Linked DNA regions of Lactiplantibacillus plantarum. The protein of the gene in region 1 interacts with the protein of each later gene in a pairwise test. Links are inferred from orthologs where the notes say so. Each region holds a gene or a part of one and is shown on either strand. Other genes may lie near its edges. The genes, in order: lpdA and pcrA.

Region 1 (11,363 bases):
ACCCACCGTTCAGACTTCGTCCAGATTGGCCGTTCGGCGTTAGTACTGTCTGACATTAGCGCCAAGACACCACGTTCACCGAGATGCGCCATCTTTTGAAGGTTCGGCGGCTGGTTAGTAATTGGTGTCAGATCGAACTTATAGTCTCCGGTCTCTACAATCGTGCCAGGTGGTGTTTGAACGGCGATTCCCAGTGTATCAGGAATTGAATGGGTCGTTCTGAAGAACGAGACACGCGTCTTACGGAACTTGAGCACCGTATCTTCATTGATCTCGTGTAATTCAGTTGTTTTTAATAACCCGTGTTCCTCTAACTTACCCTTAATCAAGGCTAAGGCTAGGGGGCCGGCATAGATTGGCACGTTGATCTGTTTTAATAGGAATGGAATCCCACCGATATGATCTTCATGACCGTGCGTAATCACTAAAGCTTTTATTTTTTGCTGATTTGCAACTAGATAAGAATAGTCTGGAATAACGTAATCAATTCCGAGAAGTTCATCTTCAGGGAATTTAATTCCGGCATCAATCAGAATAATCTCATCTTGAAATTGGATACCATAGGTATTTTTCCCAATTTCTCCCAAACCGCCGACTGCAAAAACAGCGGTTTCGTTATTTTTGACGTTTAACCGTTTCATTTATTGAACTCCGTTAGGTGATACTCTGGATTTTTTTGTTCGTAATCCAAGAAGTTACCTTCTAACGGTTCGATAAATTCGATGTTGTGATCTGTATTATCTTCCACTAAGGTCCGTGCCGCTACTTCGGTCTCGGCTTCGAGATACAAAGATTGGGTCGTTTCCCGTTGTGGGTTCCGTTCTTTGGTTTCTTGGTAATATACTTTGTAAATCATGCGTAAAACTCCTTAATATAAACAAGATTTATTTAGATACTAAGTAATCTAAATAGATAGCAAAAATAAAAGTTTGATCCGTACACCAGGTTGTGTAAACACAACAATTATCTTACATTTTAGCATAATTTGAGATGGGTGTATACAATGTTAACTTTCTTCAAAAATAGAGCGGTTAAAAGAATTTTTTTTGATGAAACATGCTATGCTAAACATAAGTAATAAAATGAAAAATTCCTAAAATTGTGAATCATTATACAAAAAAAGAATTGAGGGTTGAGCATGCAGAGTTGGTTAACAATCATTGGTGGGGTACTAATGGCAATCGTCGTTTATGAATTGCTGCGACGGCAAGTGCTGAAGCGTGCGGCGTTGAAGATTCGGCGGGCTGGCCAACGAACGGTTGATAGTGCGATGGTAGCAGCATTCAAAGTGCTCGCAAATGCGATGACGATTCAAGAGGTTGCGGGGGCGATTCATTCGGTGCCCGTCGCAGACGTCTGGGGGCGTGGTGTGATGGCCTTTGAGTACGTGCTAGATGCACCAGGCATGGTCACGGCCGATTTGCCAGAAGTTCGGCGATTATTCAATAACGAATTGCAAGCGTACGCAATTCACAATCAGGTGGTTGCTTTCCGGGAAGCTGGACCAGCGTTACGAGTGACTGATGCGTGGCTGCGCAGCGGACAGCTCCACTTAGATATTGCCTATTTGATGAATGAGGCCACTTTAGAGTATTTGGAAGATTTGCGTCGGTTGAATTCGAGTGCACCAAAAAAGCAGTCCTGAACATTTCAGGACTGCTTTTTTAAATGACTTTAAGAAATTAGAACTAAATCATCATCAGCGGCAAATGGATTGTCGCCATTGATATGGTCGTAGAATAAAATACCATGAAGATGATCAATTTCATGTTGACAAACAATGGCCGGATAATTCTTGAGACGAATCTTTTTCTCTTCACCAGCCATATTATAGTAGCGTAACGTAATCCGATCGTGTCGAATAACGTAGCCAGCAATATCACGGTCGACGGATAAACAACCTTCACCTTCAGTTAAGGCGCCGGGTTGGACGGAGTGACTGATGATCACGGGATTGATAATGACGTCTTTAAAGACCGGTTCATCATCTTCATTTTCACTCGGAACAAGGACAGCAGCCATCTGTTCCGAAACGTCGACTTGCGGTGCAGCTAAACCAACACCGGCACGCAGTCCGTATTTTTTAGCCAATTCGGGATTCTGGCTGTTTTCTAAGTATTCCATCATGTCATTGGCCAACTTCTGATCAGCTTCACTCAACGGAAATTTAACTTGCTTTGCTTCCGCGCGTAACGTGTGATTACCTTCGCGGATAATGTCGCGCATTTTAATCAATTCCAATTACCTCCAAAATTAAGATCGCGCAGTTTACACTTAATATCTAGTTTATCATAAGCCTACGCCAAAAAGTAGCGCCCGTTATGAAAAAGATGAAAACAGAATTAAGCACAAATTAAATAGTTCACAATCATTTGGACAGAAAAAGCCGGCTTTTCGCTCTTTGGAAGGGCTTGCAAAAGATGAAACGCAATGGTAAATTAGACTTGTAATTATGAAAACGATTACGAACGCGGTGCGATGCACAACGTTTGTACGTTCATGAAAGGGATGTGTCATTTATGGACAACGAAAAACCAATTGTTGATTTTGGTGCGATCCGCGATGCACTTGGGAAAGACTTTGAGCCCGTGCAAGTATTGGATGGTCAAGATAAAGTAATTAAACCAGAAATTGTCTCTAAATATTCAAACGAACAACTCGTTGAATTCTTTAAATTAATGTTATGGGAACGGACGTTACATCAACGTTCTAACGCTTTGACACGGCAAGGACGCTTAGGATTCTATGCGCCGACTGAGGGCCAAGAAGCCAGTGAGATGGGGAGTAACGCCGCGATGAAGAAAACCGACGTTTTAATGCCTGCTTATCGTGATATTCCACAATTGATTCAACACGGACTACCTGTTTACAAAGCGTTCCTGTGGTCTCGTGGTCATGTCTTGGGTAACGAATATCCAGAAGACTTCCATGCAATGCCACCACAGATTATTATCGGCGCTCAATACGTACAAGCTGCCGGTGTGGCTTTAGGGATTAAAAAGAACGGTACCGAAGACAAAGTTGCCTACACTTATACTGGTGATGGTGGGACTTCGCAAGGTGACTTCTATGAAGGTATGAACTTTGCCGGAGCCTTCGAAGCACCGGCCGTCTTCATTGTTCAAAACAATGGTTATGCCATTTCAGTACCACGGCGCAAGCAAACAGCTGCGAAGACGTTGGCTCAAAAAGCAGTTGCTGCCGGTATTCCAAGTGTTCAGGTCGATGGGATGGACTTCCTAGCTGTTTATGAAGTAACAAAGGCCGCCCGGGAATACGCTGCTGCTGGCAACGGTCCTGTCATGATTGAAACGCTGACATACCGGTTTGGCCCGCATACGAATGCTGGGGATGATCCTAAGCGTTACCGGACTAAGGACGAAGAACAACCTTGGTTCGATAATGATCCATTGATTCGTTACCGTAAGTACTTGACTGATCAAGGTGTTTGGTCAGAAGATCAAGAAAACGAATACGTTGAACAAGTTAAAGAAGATATCAAGGCTGCTGTTAAACAAGCAGATGAAGCACCAAAGCAAAAAATGACCGAATTCTTGGGGAATGTTTTTGAGGAACAACCACAAAACATTCAACAACAAATTACGGAATTCCAAGCAAAGGAGTCGAAGTAACATGTCAAAGAAAACGTATATTCAAGCGATCACCGATGCACTTCGATTAGAACTCGGGTCAGACGAAAAGACCTTAGTTTTTGGTGAAGATGTTGGTAAAAACGGTGGGGTCTTCCGGGCAACTGATGGCCTGCAAGCCGAATTTGGTGAAGATCGTGTTTTTGACACTCCTTTAGCAGAATCCGGTATTGGCGGTTTATCAATTGGGCTGGCATTGGAAGGTTTCCGGCCAATCCCTGAAATTCAATTCCTTGGATTCATTTTTGAAACTTTGGATTCAATTGCTGGTCAAATGTCACGGGAACGTTTCCGGACAGGTGGCACTCGGCATATGCCGATTACCATTCGATCACCATATGGTGGTGGAACGCATACACCAGAAATGCACGCGGACTCATTAGAAGGCTATTTAGCTCAAATTCCTGGTTTGCGGGTCGTGACGCCATCTAATCCTTACGATGCCAAGGGGCTATTAATTTCTTCTATTCGGAATAACGATCCAGTTTTCTTCCTTGAAAACTTGAAGTTATACCGGTCAATGAAGGCGGATATTCCGGATGAAGCTTATACCGTTCCGTTAGATAAAGCAAACGTGGTTCGTGAAGGTACTGATATTTCCTTGATTGCTTACAGTGCACAAGTTAACCAGTCACTGAAGGTTGCGGAAAAGCTCGAAAAAGAAGGAATCTCCGTTGAAGTTGTTGACTTACGGACCTTGTCACCTTTAGATGAAGAAACAATTCTCAAGTCTGTTCAAAAGACTGGTCGGGCCGTTGCGATTCAAGAAGCACAACGACAGGCTGGGATTGCTGCGAACGTTGCTTCACTGATTGCTGAAAAAGGTGCGCTTTATCTCAGTGCCCCAGTTGGCCGGGTGTACGCACCAGATACGGTCTACCCATTCGGATTAGCAGAAGACGATTGGTTACCAGCTGAAGATGAAATTGAGGCAAAAACCCGCGAAATCTTGAACTATTAATCAAGACGCGGCATCGAAAAACAGTCACCTGAGACTGTCATGAAAGGAAGTTATCCAATGGCTTACGAGTTTAAATTACCAGAGCTTGGTGAAGGTCTTGAAGAAGGCGAAATTGCATCATGGCTCGTAAAACCTGGTGATGAAGTCAAAGAAGACGATTCTCTAGTTGAAATTCAAAATGATAAATCGGTGGAAGAATTACCATCGCCAGTAAGTGGTAAAGTTATTGATATTTTAGTTCCAGAAGGTGAAACGGCTAAAATTGGTGATGTGATCGTCACGATTGACGATGGTTCTGGCGACGCTGCGCCAGCGGCTAAGGCTGAAACACCAGCGGCTACTAAGACGGAAGCCCCGGCAAGTGAAGCAGCTGAAACTCCCGCTGCAACATCAGCACAACCGACTGGAACCCCGGCTGCGGGCAATCCTAATAAACGGGTCTTGGCAATGCCATCAGTGCGCCAGTACGCACGTGATAAGGACATTGACATCACGTTAGTTACGCCAACTGGTGCCCATGGTCAGATCACAAAGCAAGATATTGACAATTACACGGGTGCGCCAGCGGCAACGGGTGCTAAACCGGCAGCTACGCCAGCGACAACGGCTCCGGCTGCAAGTGAAGCACCAGCACCAACACCAGTTAAACCATATGTTTCTGACACACCTGAATTAGAGACGCGTGAAAAGATGACGCCAATTCGGAAGGCAATCTCTAAGGCTATGGTGAACAGTAAACACACCGCGCCACATGTTACTTTATTTGATGAAGTTGAAGTGAGTGCGTTGATGGCACACCGGAAGAAGTACAAGCAAGTTGCTTTGGATCGCGACATCCATCTTACCTTCTTACCATACTTCGTGAAAGCTTTGGTTGCGGTTTTACAACAATTCCCAGAATTGAACGCGTCGATCGATGATGCAAACAAGGAAATTGTTTACAAACACTACTTCAATATTGGGGTAGCTACCGATACTGACCGTGGATTGTTAGTGCCAAATATTAAGCACGCTGAAGGTAAGGGCTTGTTTGCAATTGCCAAAGAAATTACTGACAATACGCAAAAAGCTTACGATGGCAAGTTAAAGGCCAGTGAAATGAGTGGTGGGTCTATTACTATTAGTAATATTGGCTCAATTGGTGGCGGCTGGTTTACCCCAGTTATCAACCAACCGGAAGTTGCCATTTTAGGTGTTGGGCGTATCGGTAAGGAACCTTACGTCAATGACGATGGTGAAATCGTTGTTGGTAAGATGCAGAAGTTGTCCTTGAGTTTTGATCACCGTCTGATTGATGGTGCAACAGCACAACGGGCAATGAACTTATTGAAGCAATTGTTACATGATCCAGAATTACTTTTGATGGAAGGATGAGGTCAGAATGGTTGTAGGAGATTTTGCTGAAGAACGCGATACAATGATCATCGGCGCGGGCCCTGGGGGTTACGTCGCTGCGATTCGGGCCGCGGAACTCGGCCAAAAAGTCACCGTGGTGGAAAAGGAATATATCGGTGGTGTCTGCCTTAACGTTGGTTGTATTCCATCAAAAGCTTTGATCAGTGCTGGTCATCGGCTACAAGAAGCCAAGGACAGTAAGATCTTTGGTATTAAAAATATTCAGGATCCGGTGTTGGATTTTAAAGTGACCCAGGACTGGAAAGACCATCAAGTTGTTGATCGGTTGACTGGTGGCGTTGAAATGCTGCTCAAGAAGCATAAGGTGGAAGTGGTCCGTGGGGAAGCCTATATGCATGATAATCATACCTTACGGGTGATGAATGGTGACCATACTGGTCAGACTTATAAATTCAAACATTTGATCATCGCAACTGGTTCACGGCCAGTTGAAATTCCGGGCTTCAAGTTCAGTGGTCGGGTCGTTGACTCGACGGGTGGCTTGAATTTGCCCGAAGTGCCTAAAGAATTAGTGGTTATCGGTGGTGGGTACATTGGTTCTGAGTTGGCTGGTGCCTATGCCAACCTCGGTGCTCACGTGACGATTCTTGAAGGGACACCGCAAATCTTACCTAACTTCGAAAAAGATATGGTCAAGCTTGTCTTGAACAGCTTTAAGAAGAAGGGGGTTGATGTCATTACTAATGCGATGGCTAAAAACTCCGAACAAGATGATAGTGGCGTTACGGTTACCTACGCTGTCGACGGGAAAGAAACTGAGATTCATGCTGACTATGTTATGGTCACGGTTGGTCGGCGGCCTAATACTGACGACATGGGCTTGGAATACACTGACGTCAAGTTAACGAAGCGCGGCTTGATCGAAGTTGATGAACAGGGGCGGACGGCCGCTGAGGATATTTTCGCAATCGGAGATATTGTCGCCGGTGCTGCGCTGGCACACAAAGCTTTTGCTGAAGCCAAAGTTGCTGCTGGTGCAATCAGTGGCAAGAAGACGGCGAACGACTACGTTTCAATTCCGGCAGTTTGCTTTACTGATCCAGAATTGGCAACAGTTGGCATGACGAAGGCTGAAGCTGAAGAAGCCGGCTTGCAGGTGAAGACGTCGAAGTTTCCATTTGCTGGTAATGGTCGTGCAATCTCGTTGAACGCCATGGACGGCTTCTTCCGTCTTGTCAGTACGAAGGACGAAGGCACCATTGTCGGCGCCCAAATTGCCGGACCAGGTGCCAGTGATTTGATTTCTGAATTAAGCGTTGCGGTCAATGGTGGGATGAATGTCGAAGACCTTGCTTTGACGATTCATCCACACCCGACCCTAGGTGAAGTAGTTCAAGAAGCGGCGGATGAAGCGATGGGTTACCCAACGCACATCTAAAGCGGATGATGGCTTAATAAAAGTTTGAGGCGTGAGTCTCAAACTTTTATTTTACATAGGATGTTGCAGCCAGTATGGATTACCGAAGTACCAGTCAAGATAGTCACGTAAAAACGTAACTTAACGCGCTGTCAGGCGCAATGAAGGTCAGTCTTGTTAATCATTACTCAGCTGATCCGTAAGTGACGCCTTTGAACCTGATGCGGATGTTGTTATTCAAATTGCTAACTTTTTAGCATGTAGTGGTCTATATTAATAACATATCAAAATGTGTTTGCTTCGGGGGGAAGTGGACCAATTGGTTACGCAAAAATGTTACAAAAGAGTAAGCTTTTTATTAACATTTACTTGAATTCATTGACAGCTCAGGTACAATTATTATCGAAGGTTGGAGGGATTGAAATGATTAATACAGTAATTATTCGGGGATTATTCGAGTTCGTACAACAATTAATATTAGTCGCAATTGCCAAAGATTTGCCAGTGAAATTAGTGGTCGCAACGGGTGCTGAAGAAGCGCCGCGCTACCAAGCACTGGTAACAGCGAGTTTAACTTGTCGTCAGTTTACACTAGTGGCGCAAGCTAAGCCGGATTATTCGCAAGCAGATAGCTTGATTATTGGAAATTTAGTGCCATTGGCAAGCGACCGTGATGCCAGTGGTGATTTAAAGGCGACTTTGCCGCTATTTCGCGCGTTTGTGAATGATGCGATGGGCGCTGGTTTTAACGGAAAAATTATTTTGGCTGGTAGCAATGATGCGGTTTTAAGTGTCTTAGCTGCGCGTTTCAGTGGCATTGATCATTCTAAAGTGGTCGGATTGGGTACTTTGCCGCAGAGTCGTTTATTGGAGCAACTACTACGTCAGCAATTAAGTGTCGGCCCGGCGGATGTCCGCGCATTCGTAGTGGGAACTGCGGCGACACACCTGATCTCATGGAGTCGTTCATATATTGGGCCGGCGCCCGTGATGACTTATTTGGCTAACCAGGATATTAGTTTTGGGATGGACGAAATGAGTGCAGCGACGGAGCAGATCGACGACCCCACGATTGTTACTAATCAGACCTTGAGTGTGTTAGCATTAGTACAAGTGCTCAATGCGTTTTACGCCCAGACACCGTTTATCGGTACCGTCACAAATATCCAAACACCAGTCGATGACGACCAGCTGGTTGGATTATCATCACCGGTACTGATTAGTGCTAACGGAATCAAACGAATGGCGGATATGGTGCTATCTGATGAAGAGCAGAAAGAATACGCTGAGATTGCGAGCCAGGTTCAAGAGGAACTTGACCGGGTCACGGCGGGGGAGTTGGATGAAGATGTCTAAACACAATGATAATTACCAATATCCACTGGATGAGACGTGGACCACGGCCGAGATCATTAAGGTTACGACCTTTTATCAAGCCATCGAGGCCGCTAATGAAGGAACAATCGCTACAGCAGACTTGTTGGCAGCCTATCGTGATTTTAAGACGGTCGTTCCGGCTAAGTCGGAAGAAAAACGACTGGCTCGTGATTATGAGGCTGCTTCAGGTTATCGGATTTATCAAACAATGCGCGCAGCTCAGGAAACTAACAAGCAGCGATTTCAATACCGAGACTAGGTGACTTAACGTGCAAACGAATGTGGTGAAACAGTTAAATCAGAAAATGCAAGTCGTGATGCAAACTGCGAGAGCGCAAGTGTTGGCGAAGATGGGCACCCACTTGACGGTTGCGGAGAAGACGAGTCGGCGTGATTTGGTCACTAACGTGGATCATAGCAATGAAGATTTTTTGGTGCGTCAGATTCGAGCCTTGGATCCAGTTGCGAAGATTTTAGCTGAGGAAGGAACCGGCGACCAAGTTACTGATATGAATGGTCACGTCTGGATCGTTGACCCAATCGACGGTACCATGAATTTTGTGCATCAGCGTAATCATTTTGCGATGATGGTGGGCTTGTATGTTGACGGTAAACCAACACTGGGATATATCTTTGATGTCATGGCGAATAAATTATATGCTGGTGGTCCTGAAGTCGGCGTCACGCTTAACGGTGAATTGCTGGCTGCACCCGCGGATGTTGATCTGAGTGCGGGGCTGTTTGGTGCGAGTGCGCCGTTACTAATTCAAGACCGCTTCAATATGCAGACGATTATTGCCAAATCACTGGGACCACGGATTATGGGTAGTGCTGGTATTCAAATTAGCCAGGTCTTAGCGGGCGAACTGGTCGGCTACCTGTCATACTTGCGACCATGGGATTTTGCGGCTGGTCGCGTTCTCGCGGAAAGCCTTGGCTTGGTTGTGTCTAGAGTTGACGGCAACCCGGTTAATATGTTATCATCGGGTGCTGTACTGATAGCGACAAAGCGCGCACAACGCTCAATTTTGGCAATCGTCTAGTAAGTAGTGGGACTGTGACCCATATGTCACAGTTTTTTTATGTCAATGGATGAAAGCCGCTGAAAACGTCGTTATGAAGGTTTCAAGTTGAAGCTATGACTTGATAGTAACGGCGGATTGTATTAATATATGTAAGATTTCTGCTGTCGAAGATAGTCAGAATTTTGAAGGATGAAAGGAAGATCAATTTTGAAATTTAGAGATGATATCCGCAACATTGCCATTATTGCCCACGTTGACCACGGTAAAACGACGTTGGTTAACGAAATGCTTAAACAATCGGATACCCTTGACGAACATGTCCAGATTGACGATCGGGCGATGGACACTAATGCCATTGAAAAGGAACGCGGTATCACGATCCTTTCGAAAAACACGGCCGTACGTTACGGCGACAAACAAATTAACATTCTAGATACACCAGGACATGCTGACTTCGGTGGTGAAGTTGAACGAATCATGCGCATGGTTGACGGGGTATTACTCGTTGTTGATGCGTTTGAAGGAACGATGCCTCAAACTCGGTTTGTTTTGAAAAAAGCTTTGGAACAACACCTAACACCAATCGTTGTTATTAACAAAATCGACCGCCCCGGTGCACGTCCTGAAGAGGTCGTTGACGAAGTGTTAGACCTCTTCATCGAATTAGGTGCTGACGAATCACAATTAGACTTCCCAGTGGTCTATGTTTCAGCTTTAAATGGGACTTCTAGTTATGAATCAGATCCTGCTAAGCAGGAACATACGATGCAACCAATCTTCGATACGATCATCAAGACGATCCCATCACCAATTGACAACTCTGACGAACCTTTACAATTCCAAGTGGCCTTATTAGACTACAACGATTATGTTGGTCGGGTTGGTATCGGTCGGGTCTTCCGTGGTACGATCAAGGTTGGTGACAGTGTTTCTGTCATGAAACTCGATGGTAGTAAGAAAAATTTCCGCGTAACTAAGTTGTTTGGGTTCTTTGGTCTTCAACGTTTGGAAATCAATGAAGCCCACGCCGGTGACTTAGTTGCTGTTTCTGGGATGGAAGATATCAACGTTGGTGAAACGGTTGCTGATTCAGCTAATCCTGAAGCTTTGCCAATCTTACGGATTGACGAACCAACTTTACAAATGACTTTCGGTACGAACTCCTCACCATTTGCGGGTAAGGAAGGTAAGTTCGTAACTGCCCGTCAACTTGAAATGCGGTTGAAGGCTGAACTTGAAACCGATGTTTCACTTCGGGTTGATGATACTGACGAACCTGGTTCATGGGTCGTTTCTGGTCGTGGGGAATTGCATTTGTCAATCTTAATCGAAACGTTACGGCGTGAAGGTTATGAACTACAAGCATCTCGTCCAGAAGTTATCTATCGCGAAATTGATGGTAAGCGTTGCGAACCATTTGAATCTGTTCAAATCGATACGCCAGACGAATATACTGGTTCAATTATTGATACCTTATCAAAGCGTAAGGCTGAAATGAAGAACATGGAAAGTACTGGTAATAACCAAACCCGGTTGACTTTCTTAGCACCTTCACGAGGCTTGATCGGTTATTCAAC
Region 2 (11,426 bases), 290 kb from region 1 along the record:
AAAGCTAGTACCAGCTGCGCAACAGCTTGATCAGCAATACCACGTGCTGGCTAGTATCACGCTAAGTCAGGCGATTTTGGAATCGGATTGGGGACAAAGTACCAATGCGACAGAGAATAATAATTTATTTGGGGTTAAGTCCACGTCGGGACGGCTCATGACGACGCAGGAATATTATGACGGGGCCTATCATACGGTCAAACGGCGCTTCGCCGTTTATGATAGCTGGCACGCTTCGCTGGTCGATCATGCCAAGAAATTGGCGTACGGAACGACTTGGGATTCTCAGCACTACGCTGCGGTGATTAAGGCAACTGATTATCAGACAGCTGCGCAAGCATTGCAGACGGCTGGATATGCGACTGATCCAAGTTATGCACAAAAATTAATTAATATTATTCAAAAATATGACTTACAACGGTATGATAGAAAGTAATGAAATTAATAGCAGTATTTCAATGTCGCTTATAATTCTAGGAGGGTACTATGCGAGAACTTGAAGAACGCATTTTGAAAGATGGCCGGGTACTTCCCGGTGAAGTATTGAAAGTGGACGGCTTTTTGAATCACCAAGTTGATCCCGACCTGATGTTTGCCATGGGAACGGAATTTGCCCACTTGTTTCAAGATGCGGGTGTAACGAAAATCTTGACGGTTGAATCATCAGGAATTGCGCCGGCAGTCATGGCGGGGTTAGCAATGCACGTGCCCGTTGTGTTCGCACGTAAGCACAAATCAGTCACGTTAATTGATGATTTATATACAGCCGAAGTTTATTCTTACACGAAGAAGACGTCTAACCACATCTCGATTGCCAAGAAGTTCTTACAGGCGGATGACCAAGTCTTGTTAATTGACGACTTTTTGGCCAATGGTCAGGCGGTTCAAGGGATGTTTGAAATCTGTGATAAAGCGCACGTAAAAATTGCGGGTGTCGGTATTGTGATTGAAAAAGTCTTCCAAACGGGTCATCAACTGATTGCTGATCGGGGTGTCCGTTTAGAATCACTAGCACAGATTACGTCATTTGATGGTGACCGGGTGCACTTTGCATCGGAGGACACCCAGGCTTAAGTTAAGAAAGCGGGGGATTGTGATGCAAATTGACATGGGGATGCTAGTCCTTATTTTCATCATCAACTTTGCTTACATTACGTTAAATACCGTACGTTTTTTGCTTGTAATGCGGGGTTATCGGTATTTTGCAGCTTTTGCAAGTGTCATTGAGATTACGATTTATGTGCTAGGATTATCATTGGTCTTAAATCGTCTCAATAATCCGATCAATTTAGTCGTATACGCGTTAGGTTACGGTGTCGGGGTGTATGTTGGGATGGTAATTGAAGATCGATTAGCGTTAGGGTATACAATGATTTCAGTCATTTTACCTGATCCCAAGTCGTCGTTACCGGGAGTACTCCGTGAAAATGGTTTTGGGGTCACACAACACGCTGCTTATGGTCTAGAAGGTGAGCGGCTAGAACTAGAAATTTTGGCCCCACGGAAGAACGAACGGCGGCTGTATGGCCTGATTAAAGACGCGGCGCCCAATGCGTTTGTGATCGCGTATGAACCACGCTACATCTCCGGTGGCTTTTGGCTCAAGCGAGTTAAGCGACGCAATGCTCGCCGAAAAAAGCAGTGATAAACTTGCAACTGTGCGTGTCAGCAAGTATGATTGTTACAGGATAATGAGCGTTAAAATAATTCAATAATCAGATTATAATTATTTAAAGCATAGGAAAGTAGGGACTGAAGTGGACAACTCGATTTTAAACCCAGGTGGTACGCTTGGCATTATTGGAAGTAGTACTAATGGTGTTGGATTAGTAATTGCCGCGCGTAATGCTGGCATCAATGTCGGGGTATACGGCGATAACGAAAATACTGAGACCATGGAACTGGCAGATTTTCGCGTTGTCGGGGCCCTCAATGATCAACAACAGTTACAGAACTTCGCAGAACGTTGTGATATGGTGACTTACGAGTCGGAAACCATTGATGCGTCGGTCATTAATTTTTTGGCGGCCCATACCCGGGTTCCACAAGGCGCCGATGCGCTTGAGATTACACAGGACCGCTCTTTGGAACGGGCGTTTTTCAGCCAACTTAACTTGAATGTAGCACCGTCAGCGACAATTGTCAGTTTGGATGATGTCTATCAATCGATCGGGTCAATTGGATATCCTAGTATTTTGAAGCCGATTCAAAAGGGCTTGGGTCAAAATCGGCAACTGGTCATTAAGACGCAGACGGATATTGTCAAGGCGGCTGATCTGTTGGATTGGGGCACATACTTGTTAGAGTCATTGATTCCATATGATAAGGAACTCTCCGTTTTTGGCGCTAAGAGTGGTGATACGACAGCTTTCTTCCCAACCGTTGAAAACCGGTATCGTAATCATGAGCTAGTTGCCTCGATTGTGCCAGCTCAAATTGATTCAGCTGTGAATGACGAAATGCTGCGGATCACAAAGGAAATTAGTGATAACTTGAGTTATACGGGTGTCTTTGAAGTTGCCTTCTTCTTAACGAAGAGTGGTAATTTATACGTGAAGCGGATTGTCCCTGCGATGCATCAGGCGGGTTATGTCTTCGAACGTGCTACGAATATTAGTATGGCAGAACAACACTTGCGAGCAATTGCGGGACTGCCGTTAATGCCAGTCAAGCAGTTGATGCCCGTGGTTGCTGCTTACTTTACACCGGCTCAGGAGAGTGGCATTCGCACGCAGTGGCAGATTAAGACGAACTGGTTCTTTAATTTCTATCACCGAACGTTGTTACAAGCGCACCGGGCACCAGTCGCTGGCCACGTGCTAGTCGAAGCACCAAGTGTTAAAGAAGCACTCGAACAGATCGAAGACACAAGTATTTGGCAGTTTGGGCAAACGACGCCGGCTGATAATGAACCTGAAGCTGAGTAGTGTATGATCAGAACCTAGTTTTACGGATTATTACGGTTAAACTAATCGTACTGTTCGCACCGGGTGACCAGCTATTATGGGTAACCGTCGTGAATAAATAAAGTTCGAAATCCAATTCATTTTGTGAATTGGATTTTTTTAGCGGTTGGGGAGAAGCCAGCCAAATGGCGAGATACGGTTATCTGAGGGGGAATCGTTGAGATTGGCGTGGCGGGTATTTTGGTTAGAAATTGAGGGAGTCTCAAAATTACTTAAAGTTACGCAATATTGCCGTCAATTCGTTTCCCGTGAATAGTAGAAGTTGTAAAATTAACATAGGTGTCACTGACAATGGAAAAACCGCGATTTTTGTATGAGATGCTGACCTTAAAGTACAGCAATCACGGCCAAAATTTGCTATAATGTTTGGTGACTGATTTTTAGAAAGGGTGGCGAACAGCGTGTCGAAAGAAAGCCTATTGGCAGGAATGAATGACAAGCAGCAAGAAGCCGTTTTAGACACAGAAGGACCGCTACTAATTATGGCCGGTGCGGGCTCGGGGAAGACCCGTGTATTGACGCACCGGGTAGCTTATTTAATTGAAGAGCAAGGGGTCAACCCCTGGAATGTTTTAGCGATTACGTTTACGAACAAGGCCGCACGCGAAATGCGTGAACGGGTTGGTAAGCTGTTAGGTGAATCGGCGCAGGAGGTCTGGGTCTCAACGTTCCATGCCCTGTGTGTCCGAATTTTACGACGTGACATTGAACAAATCGGGTATAACCGAGCGTTCACAATCGCCGGCACTAGCGAGCAACGGACCTTAGTCAAACGAATCTTGACGGAACAAAATATCGATTCGAAAAAATTTGATCCACGGTCAATCTTATCCGCAATTTCAAATGCGAAAAATGACTTACAAACGCCGGAGATGTATAAAGAATCGGCTGCCAGTCCCTTTGAGAGTGTCGTGGCAGACGTTTATTTGCAATACCAACGTGAATTAGCGGCTGATCAAGCCGTTGACTTTGATGATCTGATCATGCTGACGATTCAATTATTCAAGCAGAATCCAGAAACGCTGGCGTGGTACCAAAACAAATTCCATTATATTCACGTGGATGAATATCAAGATACTAATAACGCACAGTATACGTTAGTCAACTTGTTAGCTGACAAATATAAAAATTTGTGTGTAGTTGGGGATGCGGATCAATCCATCTATGGTTGGCGGGGTGCCAACATGGAAAATATTCTCGATTTCGAAAAGGATTATCCGCAAGCTGACACGGTGATGTTGGAGCAAAACTATCGTTCGACAAAGACAATTTTGTCGGCGGCTAATGCAGTTATTAACAATAATTCAACGCGGCGGCCGAAGAAATTATGGACTGAGAATGAACCGGGTGACAAGATTTCTTATTATCGTGGTCAGAGTGAAAGTGATGAAACTCACTTTGTCATTGCCAAGATTCAAGAAAGCATGCAGCAGGACAAAATGGACTACGGCGATTTTGCGATCCTTTATCGGACGAACGCACAATCCCGGGTAATGGAAGAGTCACTCGTTAAGGCGAACATCCCCTATACAATGGTCGGTGGTAATAAGTTCTATGACCGTAAAGAAATTCGGGACGTCTTATCCTACTTGACTTTGGCAGTGAACGATCAAGATTCAATGAACTTTGAACGGGTCGTTAATGAACCTAAGCGCGGCATTGGTCAAACGAGTGTTGAAAAATTGCGGTTGTTCGCGGATGAAGCGGGTTATTCCATGTTGGAAGCAGCTAGCAATGTTGATATGGCTAATGGCATTTCAGCACGAGCGAAGGGTGCTTTAGCGAAGTTTGCAGCGACGATGAATGAATTGCGCGCTATGCGGGAATACTTATCCGTGACGGATTTAACACAAGAGATTCTTGACCGCACGGGTTACATGAAGGCGTTGAAAGATGCTAAGGCAACGAAATCGTTAGAGGCACAAGCCCGTATCGAAAACATTGAAGAATTCTTGTCTGTCACCAAACAATTCGATGATAGTTATCAACCTGAAGATGAAGATAGTGACAAATTCGTGGACTTCTTAGCGGATTTAGCACTGGTTTCGGATGTGGATAACGTTGAGGAAGAACCCCAAGCCGTGACGCTGATGACGTTACATGCAGCGAAGGGGCTAGAATTTCCGGTTGTTTTCTTGATTGGGATGGAAGAAGGTATCTTCCCACTGTCCCGGGCAATGATGGATGAAGACGAGCTGGAAGAAGAACGGCGGTTAGCATACGTTGGGATTACGCGGGCTGAGAAGAAGCTGTACTTGACCAATGCATACTCACGGATGCTTTACGGTCGGCGGCAGAATAATCCGGCTTCCCGTTTCGTTGAAGAAATCGAACCAGAATTACTCAAAAATGAAAATACGTTGGATGGTGCAAGTAGCACTGGTCCTAAAGTTCCATTTGGTGCGGATCGTGAACGGCGTGCTTTTACACCTTCATATAAAAAGAATCCAGTGGGGACGCGGGCCACGGTCAAGAAGGCTAGTGGCACGGGTGCTGACAAGAATAGTTGGTCGATCGGTGATAAAGTCAAGCATCGTAAGTGGGGAACCGGAACGGTCGTGAAGGTCTCCGGTGCTGGTGAAGATGCTGAACTAGACATTGCTTTCAAATCTGAAGGAATCAAGCGGTTATTAGCCGCATTTGCACCGATCCAAAAAGTACAGGACTAGTTAGGAGGACTGGCTGATGGCGGACAAACCCAACACAATGACGGTTGAGCAGGCGGCTGATGAAGCGGCTGCTTTACGGCAAACGTTAAATGAATGGCGTCGGCAGTACTATGACGAAGATGCGCCGAACGTTGAAGATAGTGTGTATGATCAAAAGTATGAACGGTTGGTCGAACTCGAACAAACTTTTCCACAGCTCGTTACACCGGATTCACCGACGCAATTAGTTGGTGGAACGGTTAAAGCAGGCTTTGATAAAGTGACCCATGAGATTCCGATGTTGTCATTGGGCGACGTCTTTTCACAAGCTGAGTTACAAGAGTTTGTTGATCGCTTGGAACAAAACGTTGGTCATCCAGTCGATTATAATTGTGAGTTGAAAATTGATGGTTTAGCGCTGTCGTTACGTTACGAAGATGGGGTGCTCGTTCAAGGGTCCACGCGGGGTAACGGTACGGTTGGCGAAGATATTACGGCTAATATTAAGACAATCAAGTCGATTCCACAACGGTTGACCCGACCACTGACGATCGATGTACGTGGGGAATGTTATATGCCTAAGGCAGCGTTTGCTGCCTTGAATGAACGCCGAGAAGCAGCGGGAGAACCAGTCTTTGCGAATCCACGCAATGCTGCGGCCGGTACGTTACGGCAGCTAGATTCACGAGTCGTGGCGGAACGACAGCTCAGCACGTTTATGTATAACATTGCCGACTACGAACCGTTAACCGCCCGTACGCAGAGTGACATGTTAACGGAGTTCGCAGATCTTGGTTTTGCCATCAATCCTGACTTTAAGGTGGCCCATTCGATGGCCGATGTCTTTAGTTACATTGACCATTATCAAAATGAACGGCCAGAATTAGCATATGGCATTGATGGCATCGTGATCAAAGCTAACCCGTTACCGCTGCAACGCTCACTAGGAGCGACAGTCAAGGTGCCACGATGGGCGATTGCCTTTAAGTTTCCACCTGATGAGCAGCCGACCCTTTTAAAGGATGTTGAATGGACCGTTGGCCGTACAGGAGTCGTTACGCCAACTGCGGTTATGGAACCCGTTCAACTAGCTGGGACGACGGTTGCGCGGGCTTCGTTACACAATCCCGATTACGTGGCGGCCAAAGATGTCCGCATCGGTGATACGGTCTTGCTACACAAGGCTGGCGATATTATTCCGGAAATTTCATCGGTTGATTTAGCCAAACGACCCAAGGATGCGCAACCATTAGTTATTCCAACCACGTGTCCGTCTTGTGGGGCGCCGCTGGTTCATTTGGAAGACGAAGTGGCTTTACGGTGTATTAACCCGAAATGTCCAGCACAAGTCCAAGAAGGGCTGGTTCATTTTGCCTCTCGCAATGCCATGAATATCGATGGCTTGGGACCACGAATCATTGCGCAACTCTATGCAAATCGGCTGGTTAGTGACGTTGCTGGTTTGTACCGATTAACTAAGGCACAACTGTTAACATTAGATAAAATAAAAGATAAATCTGCTGAAAAGCTCTTGACAGCAATTGACCGTAGCCGTGATAATTCACTTGAACGGTTATTGTTCGGTCTTGGTATTCGGCACGTTGGTGCTAAAGTGGCGCGGTTAATCGCGCAGCATTTTGGGACGATTGAGGCGTTGATGGCAGCTAGCCAAGAAGAGATTGCGGCGATCGATTCGATGGGCGATGTGATTGCGAACGCAGTGGTTCAATATTTTGAGAGCGACGAAGTTCATACACTCATCCGCGAATTGCAAGCAGTCAACGTGAATACCACTTATCAAGGCCCTAGTGCCACCGTGGCAGAAGATAGTAACAGTTGGTTTGCAGGCAAGCGGGTCGTGTTAACTGGTAAGCTGGAAAGCTTTACGAGGCCAGATGCGACTCAATGGCTACAAGCTCACGGCGCCACGGTTACGGGAAGCGTCTCTAAAAAGACGGATCTCGTGATTGCAGGTAGCGATGCCGGAAGCAAGTTGCAAAAAGCACAGCAGCTGGACATTACTGTATGGGATGAAGCCCGGTTCAGCGAAACAATGAGGGAGGATGCACAAGCGTGAATGTTAAACGCATACGCACGATTGGCTTAGTGGCAGTAGCTGCCATTGTTCTAGCCGCCTGCGGTAATTTAAAGAATTCGTCCTTTGGGTCGACTAGTAGTAGCACCACAACGACCGGAACGAAAACAACGACCACCACTGGAACTGCTGATAGTGAGTTCTATCAAGGCGTCATCAAAAATGGCCGTTATCGGACGAGTAAGTCGCGAGGCGTGGTCGTTTCGCAAAATGATAACGTCATGAATTTGAAGAGCTTCGAAAGTGGCTTATTGGACGTGTCTAAAAAGGTCTTTCCAACGAGTAAGTATGTCTTTCAAGAAGGGCAGTATTTGAGCTCATCGACAGTTGAAAATTGGCTCGGACGGAAATCAAGCAGCAATTCGGAGGGCTTGAACCCAGAGAATAACGGTAAGAAGGATCCGAATACTCGGAATCCGATTTACTTACAACAGCTTGAAGAACAAGATTATATGGTTCAAAATGGTAGTAAGTTATCGCTTGGCGGGGTCACGATTGGCTTGGGAATGAACTCGGTCGATTATTATACTAAGGTCGAATATGGGGCAACATACGAAACGGACATCTCAACGACTGAGTTAACGGCGCAAGGTAAGAAGATGGCGAATACTGTCTTACAACGGTTGCGGCAACGCTCAGCTTTGAAGAATGTGCCGATTGTCTTGGCACTCTATAAGCAGTCTTCGAATGATAGTTTAGTTGGGGGCGACATGATTGCCTACGCGGTCTCTAAGAACGGCTCCACTTCGATCTCAAACTGGACGTCGTTGAATTGGAAGAATTATGTCTTCCCAGCGACCTCTGAGTCAAAGAACTCAGGTGCGAATAGTAATGATGAGTCGGACTTTAGTCAGTTTAAGTCCCACGTGCAGAATTTCTTCCCGAACTTGTCTGGCGTAACGGCGAATGCTCATTACAAGGACAAATCGTTGAGTAAATTAAGTGTCAACATCACGACTAAGTTCTACAGCGAAACGGAAATCATCAGTTTCACGCAGTACTTAGCAACGGCTGCTAAACGGTACTTGCCATCTGGTGTACCGGTTGAAATTACGGTTAAGAGTGCCAATGGTGACATTCAAAGCTTCTTAGCCAGAACGGCGAAGGGTAGTTCGTATTACACCCATGTCTTTAGTGACCAGGGCGACGATTAAACAATAATATTGAGTAAGATTTGAGAAAGAAGGAAATCTGATGGCTGAAGAACGAATTAATGCCGAACAAGTGCAACACGTGGCGAGCTTAGCCAAATTGGAGTTTACACCAGACCAATTAGCGATGTTCACACCGCAACTAGAAAAAATTATCGGCATGTTCGAAGAATTAAGCACAGTTGATACCACGGGTGTACCCGTTACGTCACGGATGAGTGATCATACGAATACGCTACGTGAAGACGTGGCAGTTAAGAGTGATGAAGCACTCCGGGAAGCATTGCTGAAGAATGCCCCAGAAACGGCCAATGGCTTGATCAAAGTGCCAGCAATTATTGATGAAAGTGGGGACGGTGAATAATGACTTATTTCGACCAAGATCTAACTAGTCTACACGCTGACTTGGTAGCCAAGAAGATCAGTGCCACGGAACTAGCGAAGGCCACTTTTGCGAATATGAATCAGGTTGACCCTAAGCTAGGGGCGTTCTTGAATTTAAATGAAGAACAGGCCTTACAACAGGCGGCTGCTTTGGATCAGAATGGCATCGACGCGAACAACTTTTTTGCTGGGATTCCGATGGCAGTCAAGGATAATATTGTGACGAAGGGCCTAACGACGACGGCGGCTTCTAAAATGTTGGAAAACTTCGTGCCGGTCTATAATGCCACGGTGGTTGACAAACTATTAGCAAGCAACGCGTTGATCGTTGGTAAGACCAACATGGATGAATTTGCCATGGGAGGGTCAACTGAAACGTCGGCGTTCCATGTCACTCGTAATCCTTGGGACATCAGCCGGGTGCCCGGTGGGTCTTCAGGTGGCTCAGCTGTCGCAGTGGCTTCTGGACAAGTGCCAGTTGCATTCGGTTCTGATACGGGTGGTTCGATTCGGCAACCATCATCATTTAACGGAATTGTCGGTATGAAACCAACGTACGGTCGGGTCTCACGCTGGGGGCTGATTGCCTTTGGATCTTCATTAGATCAAATTGGCCCAATGACACGGACAGTCAAGGATAACGCGGCCGCTTTGAATATGATTGCAGGTAACGATGTGCATGATACCACGTCATCCAAACAAACTGTACCAGACTTTACGGCTGGTTTGACGGGTGATATCAAGGGTATGAAGATTGGGTTACCAAAAGAATACATGGGCGACGGGATCGATCCTAAAGTTCGTGAAGTCATTCAACAAGCAGTCAAGCAGTTTGAAGACTTAGGTGCTACGGTTGAAGAAGTCTCCTTACCAAACAGTCGCTACGGTGTGGCTGCTTATTACATCATTGCGTCTTCAGAAGCTTCTTCAAACTTACAACGGTTTGACGGGATTCGTTATGGTTTCCGGGCTGACGATGTTAAGAATTTGGAAGATGTCTATGTCCGTAGTCGTTCCGAGGGCTTCGGTGATGAAGTTAAGCGCCGGATTATGTTAGGGACCTTCTCCTTGTCAGCTGGTTATTACGATGCGTACTTCCACAAAGCTGGTCAAGTTCGGACGATGATTATCAATGACTTTAATAAGGTCTTTGAAGATTACGATTTGATTATGGGACCAGTTGCACCAACACCGGCCTTTAAGTTGGGTGACGAATTATCTGATCCAATTACGATGTATATGAACGATGTCTTGACGATTCCAGTCAACTTGGCTGGGTTACCAGGAATGTCAGTACCAGCTGGGTTTGCAGACGGGTTACCAGTTGGCTTGCAATTAATTGGTAAGGCGTTTGATGAAAGCACAATGTATCGAGCGGGCTATGCCTTTGAACAAGCAACGCAAGTTTACAAGCAAACCCCGAAAGTCGGAGGTGCTAACTAATGAATTTTGTAACCACGATTGGTTTGGAAGTCCACGTTGAATTAAAAACGAACTCAAAAATATTTAGTCCTTCACCCGTGCAATTTGGTTCCGAACCAAATGCCAACACGAACGTGATCGACTGGGGGTATCCGGGGGTATTGCCAACGCCTAACAAGGGCGTGGTCGAAGCTGGGATTAAAGCAGCAACGGCTTTACATGCTGAAATCGAACATCACACGTACTTTGACCGGAAGAACTATTTTTACCCGGATAACCCGAAGGCCTACCAAATTACGCAACATGAAAAACCAATTGCGCATGATGGTTGGATTGAAATCGAAGTTGATGGTAAAAAGAAAAAAATCGGTATCGAAGAGATGCATATTGAAGAAGATGCCGGGAAAAACACCCATGAAAACGACTATTCCTATGTCGATTTGAACCGGCAAGGGACGCCGCTAATTGAAATTGTTTCTAAGCCTGACATTGCCTCCCCAGAAGAAGCTTATGCTTACTGTGAAGCGTTGCGGCAACGGATCCAATTTACGGGCGTTTCGGACGTTAAGATGGAAGAAGGTTCAATGCGGGTCGATGTTAACATTTCAATTCGGCCGGCCGGTTCCGACAAGTATGGTGTGAAGACCGAAATGAAGAACTTGAACTCCTTCAACTACGTGCGCAAGTCGTTAGAATATGAAGAGCAACGCCAACAACAAGTTCTCATGGCGGGTGGCAAGATCCAACAAGAAACGCGGCG

Evidence for each region.
Region 2: the proteins of lpdA (region 1) and pcrA interact in binary tests that used the Escherichia coli proteins (3 or more experiments, as listed by UniProt). The link is inferred for Lactiplantibacillus plantarum from one-to-one orthologs.

The regions. Positions count from the first base shown.
Region 1 is NZ_CP039121.1:1,981,343-1,992,705, reverse strand. What follows is about bases 5,286-8,198. They hold lpdA (dihydrolipoyl dehydrogenase), read left to right. Parts: upstream 5,286-5,992; coding sequence 5,993-7,405; downstream 7,406-8,198. Other genes in these bases: E5260_RS09195 (Rossmann-fold NAD(P)-binding domain-containing protein), read left to right, coding at 7,808-8,198; E5260_RS09205 (2-oxo acid dehydrogenase subunit E2), read left to right, coding at 5,286-5,985. Also shown: rnjA (ribonuclease J1), read right to left, coding at 1-641; E5260_RS09230 (DNA-directed RNA polymerase subunit epsilon), read right to left, coding at 638-856; E5260_RS09225 (hypothetical protein), read left to right, coding at 1,139-1,645; def (peptide deformylase), read right to left, coding at 1,675-2,235; pdhA (pyruvate dehydrogenase (acetyl-transferring) E1 component subunit alpha), read left to right, coding at 2,520-3,632; E5260_RS09210 (alpha-ketoacid dehydrogenase subunit beta), read left to right, coding at 3,634-4,611; more of E5260_RS09205, read left to right, coding at 4,669-5,285; more of E5260_RS09195, read left to right, coding at 8,199-8,740; E5260_RS09190 (UPF0223 family protein), read left to right, coding at 8,733-9,020; E5260_RS09185 (inositol monophosphatase family protein), read left to right, coding at 9,031-9,804; translational GTPase TypA, read left to right, coding at 9,994-11,363. UniProt on the Escherichia coli protein: Lipoamide dehydrogenase is a component of the glycine cleavage system as well as of the alpha-ketoacid dehydrogenase complexes.
Region 2 is NZ_CP039121.1:2,270,874-2,282,299, reverse strand. What follows is about bases 3,026-6,001. They hold pcrA (DNA helicase PcrA), read left to right. Parts: upstream 3,026-3,367; coding sequence 3,368-5,635; downstream 5,636-6,001. Other genes in these bases: ligA (NAD-dependent DNA ligase LigA), read left to right, coding at 5,652-6,001. In the rest of the region: E5260_RS10790 (glycoside hydrolase family 73 protein), read left to right, coding at 1-436; E5260_RS10785 (xanthine phosphoribosyltransferase), read left to right, coding at 487-1,074; E5260_RS10780 (DUF2179 domain-containing protein), read left to right, coding at 1,097-1,645; E5260_RS10775 (5-(carboxyamino)imidazole ribonucleotide synthase), read left to right, coding at 1,758-2,927; more of ligA, read left to right, coding at 6,002-7,691; E5260_RS10760 (CamS family sex pheromone protein), read left to right, coding at 7,688-8,863; Asp-tRNA(Asn)/Glu-tRNA(Gln) amidotransferase subunit GatC, read left to right, coding at 8,904-9,224; Asp-tRNA(Asn)/Glu-tRNA(Gln) amidotransferase subunit GatA, read left to right, coding at 9,224-10,687; Asp-tRNA(Asn)/Glu-tRNA(Gln) amidotransferase subunit GatB, read left to right, coding at 10,687-11,426. UniProt on the Escherichia coli protein: A helicase with DNA-dependent ATPase activity. Unwinds DNA duplexes with 3'-5' polarity. Translocates on single-stranded DNA with 3'-5' polarity. Initiates unwinding more efficiently from a nicked substrate than double-stranded DNA.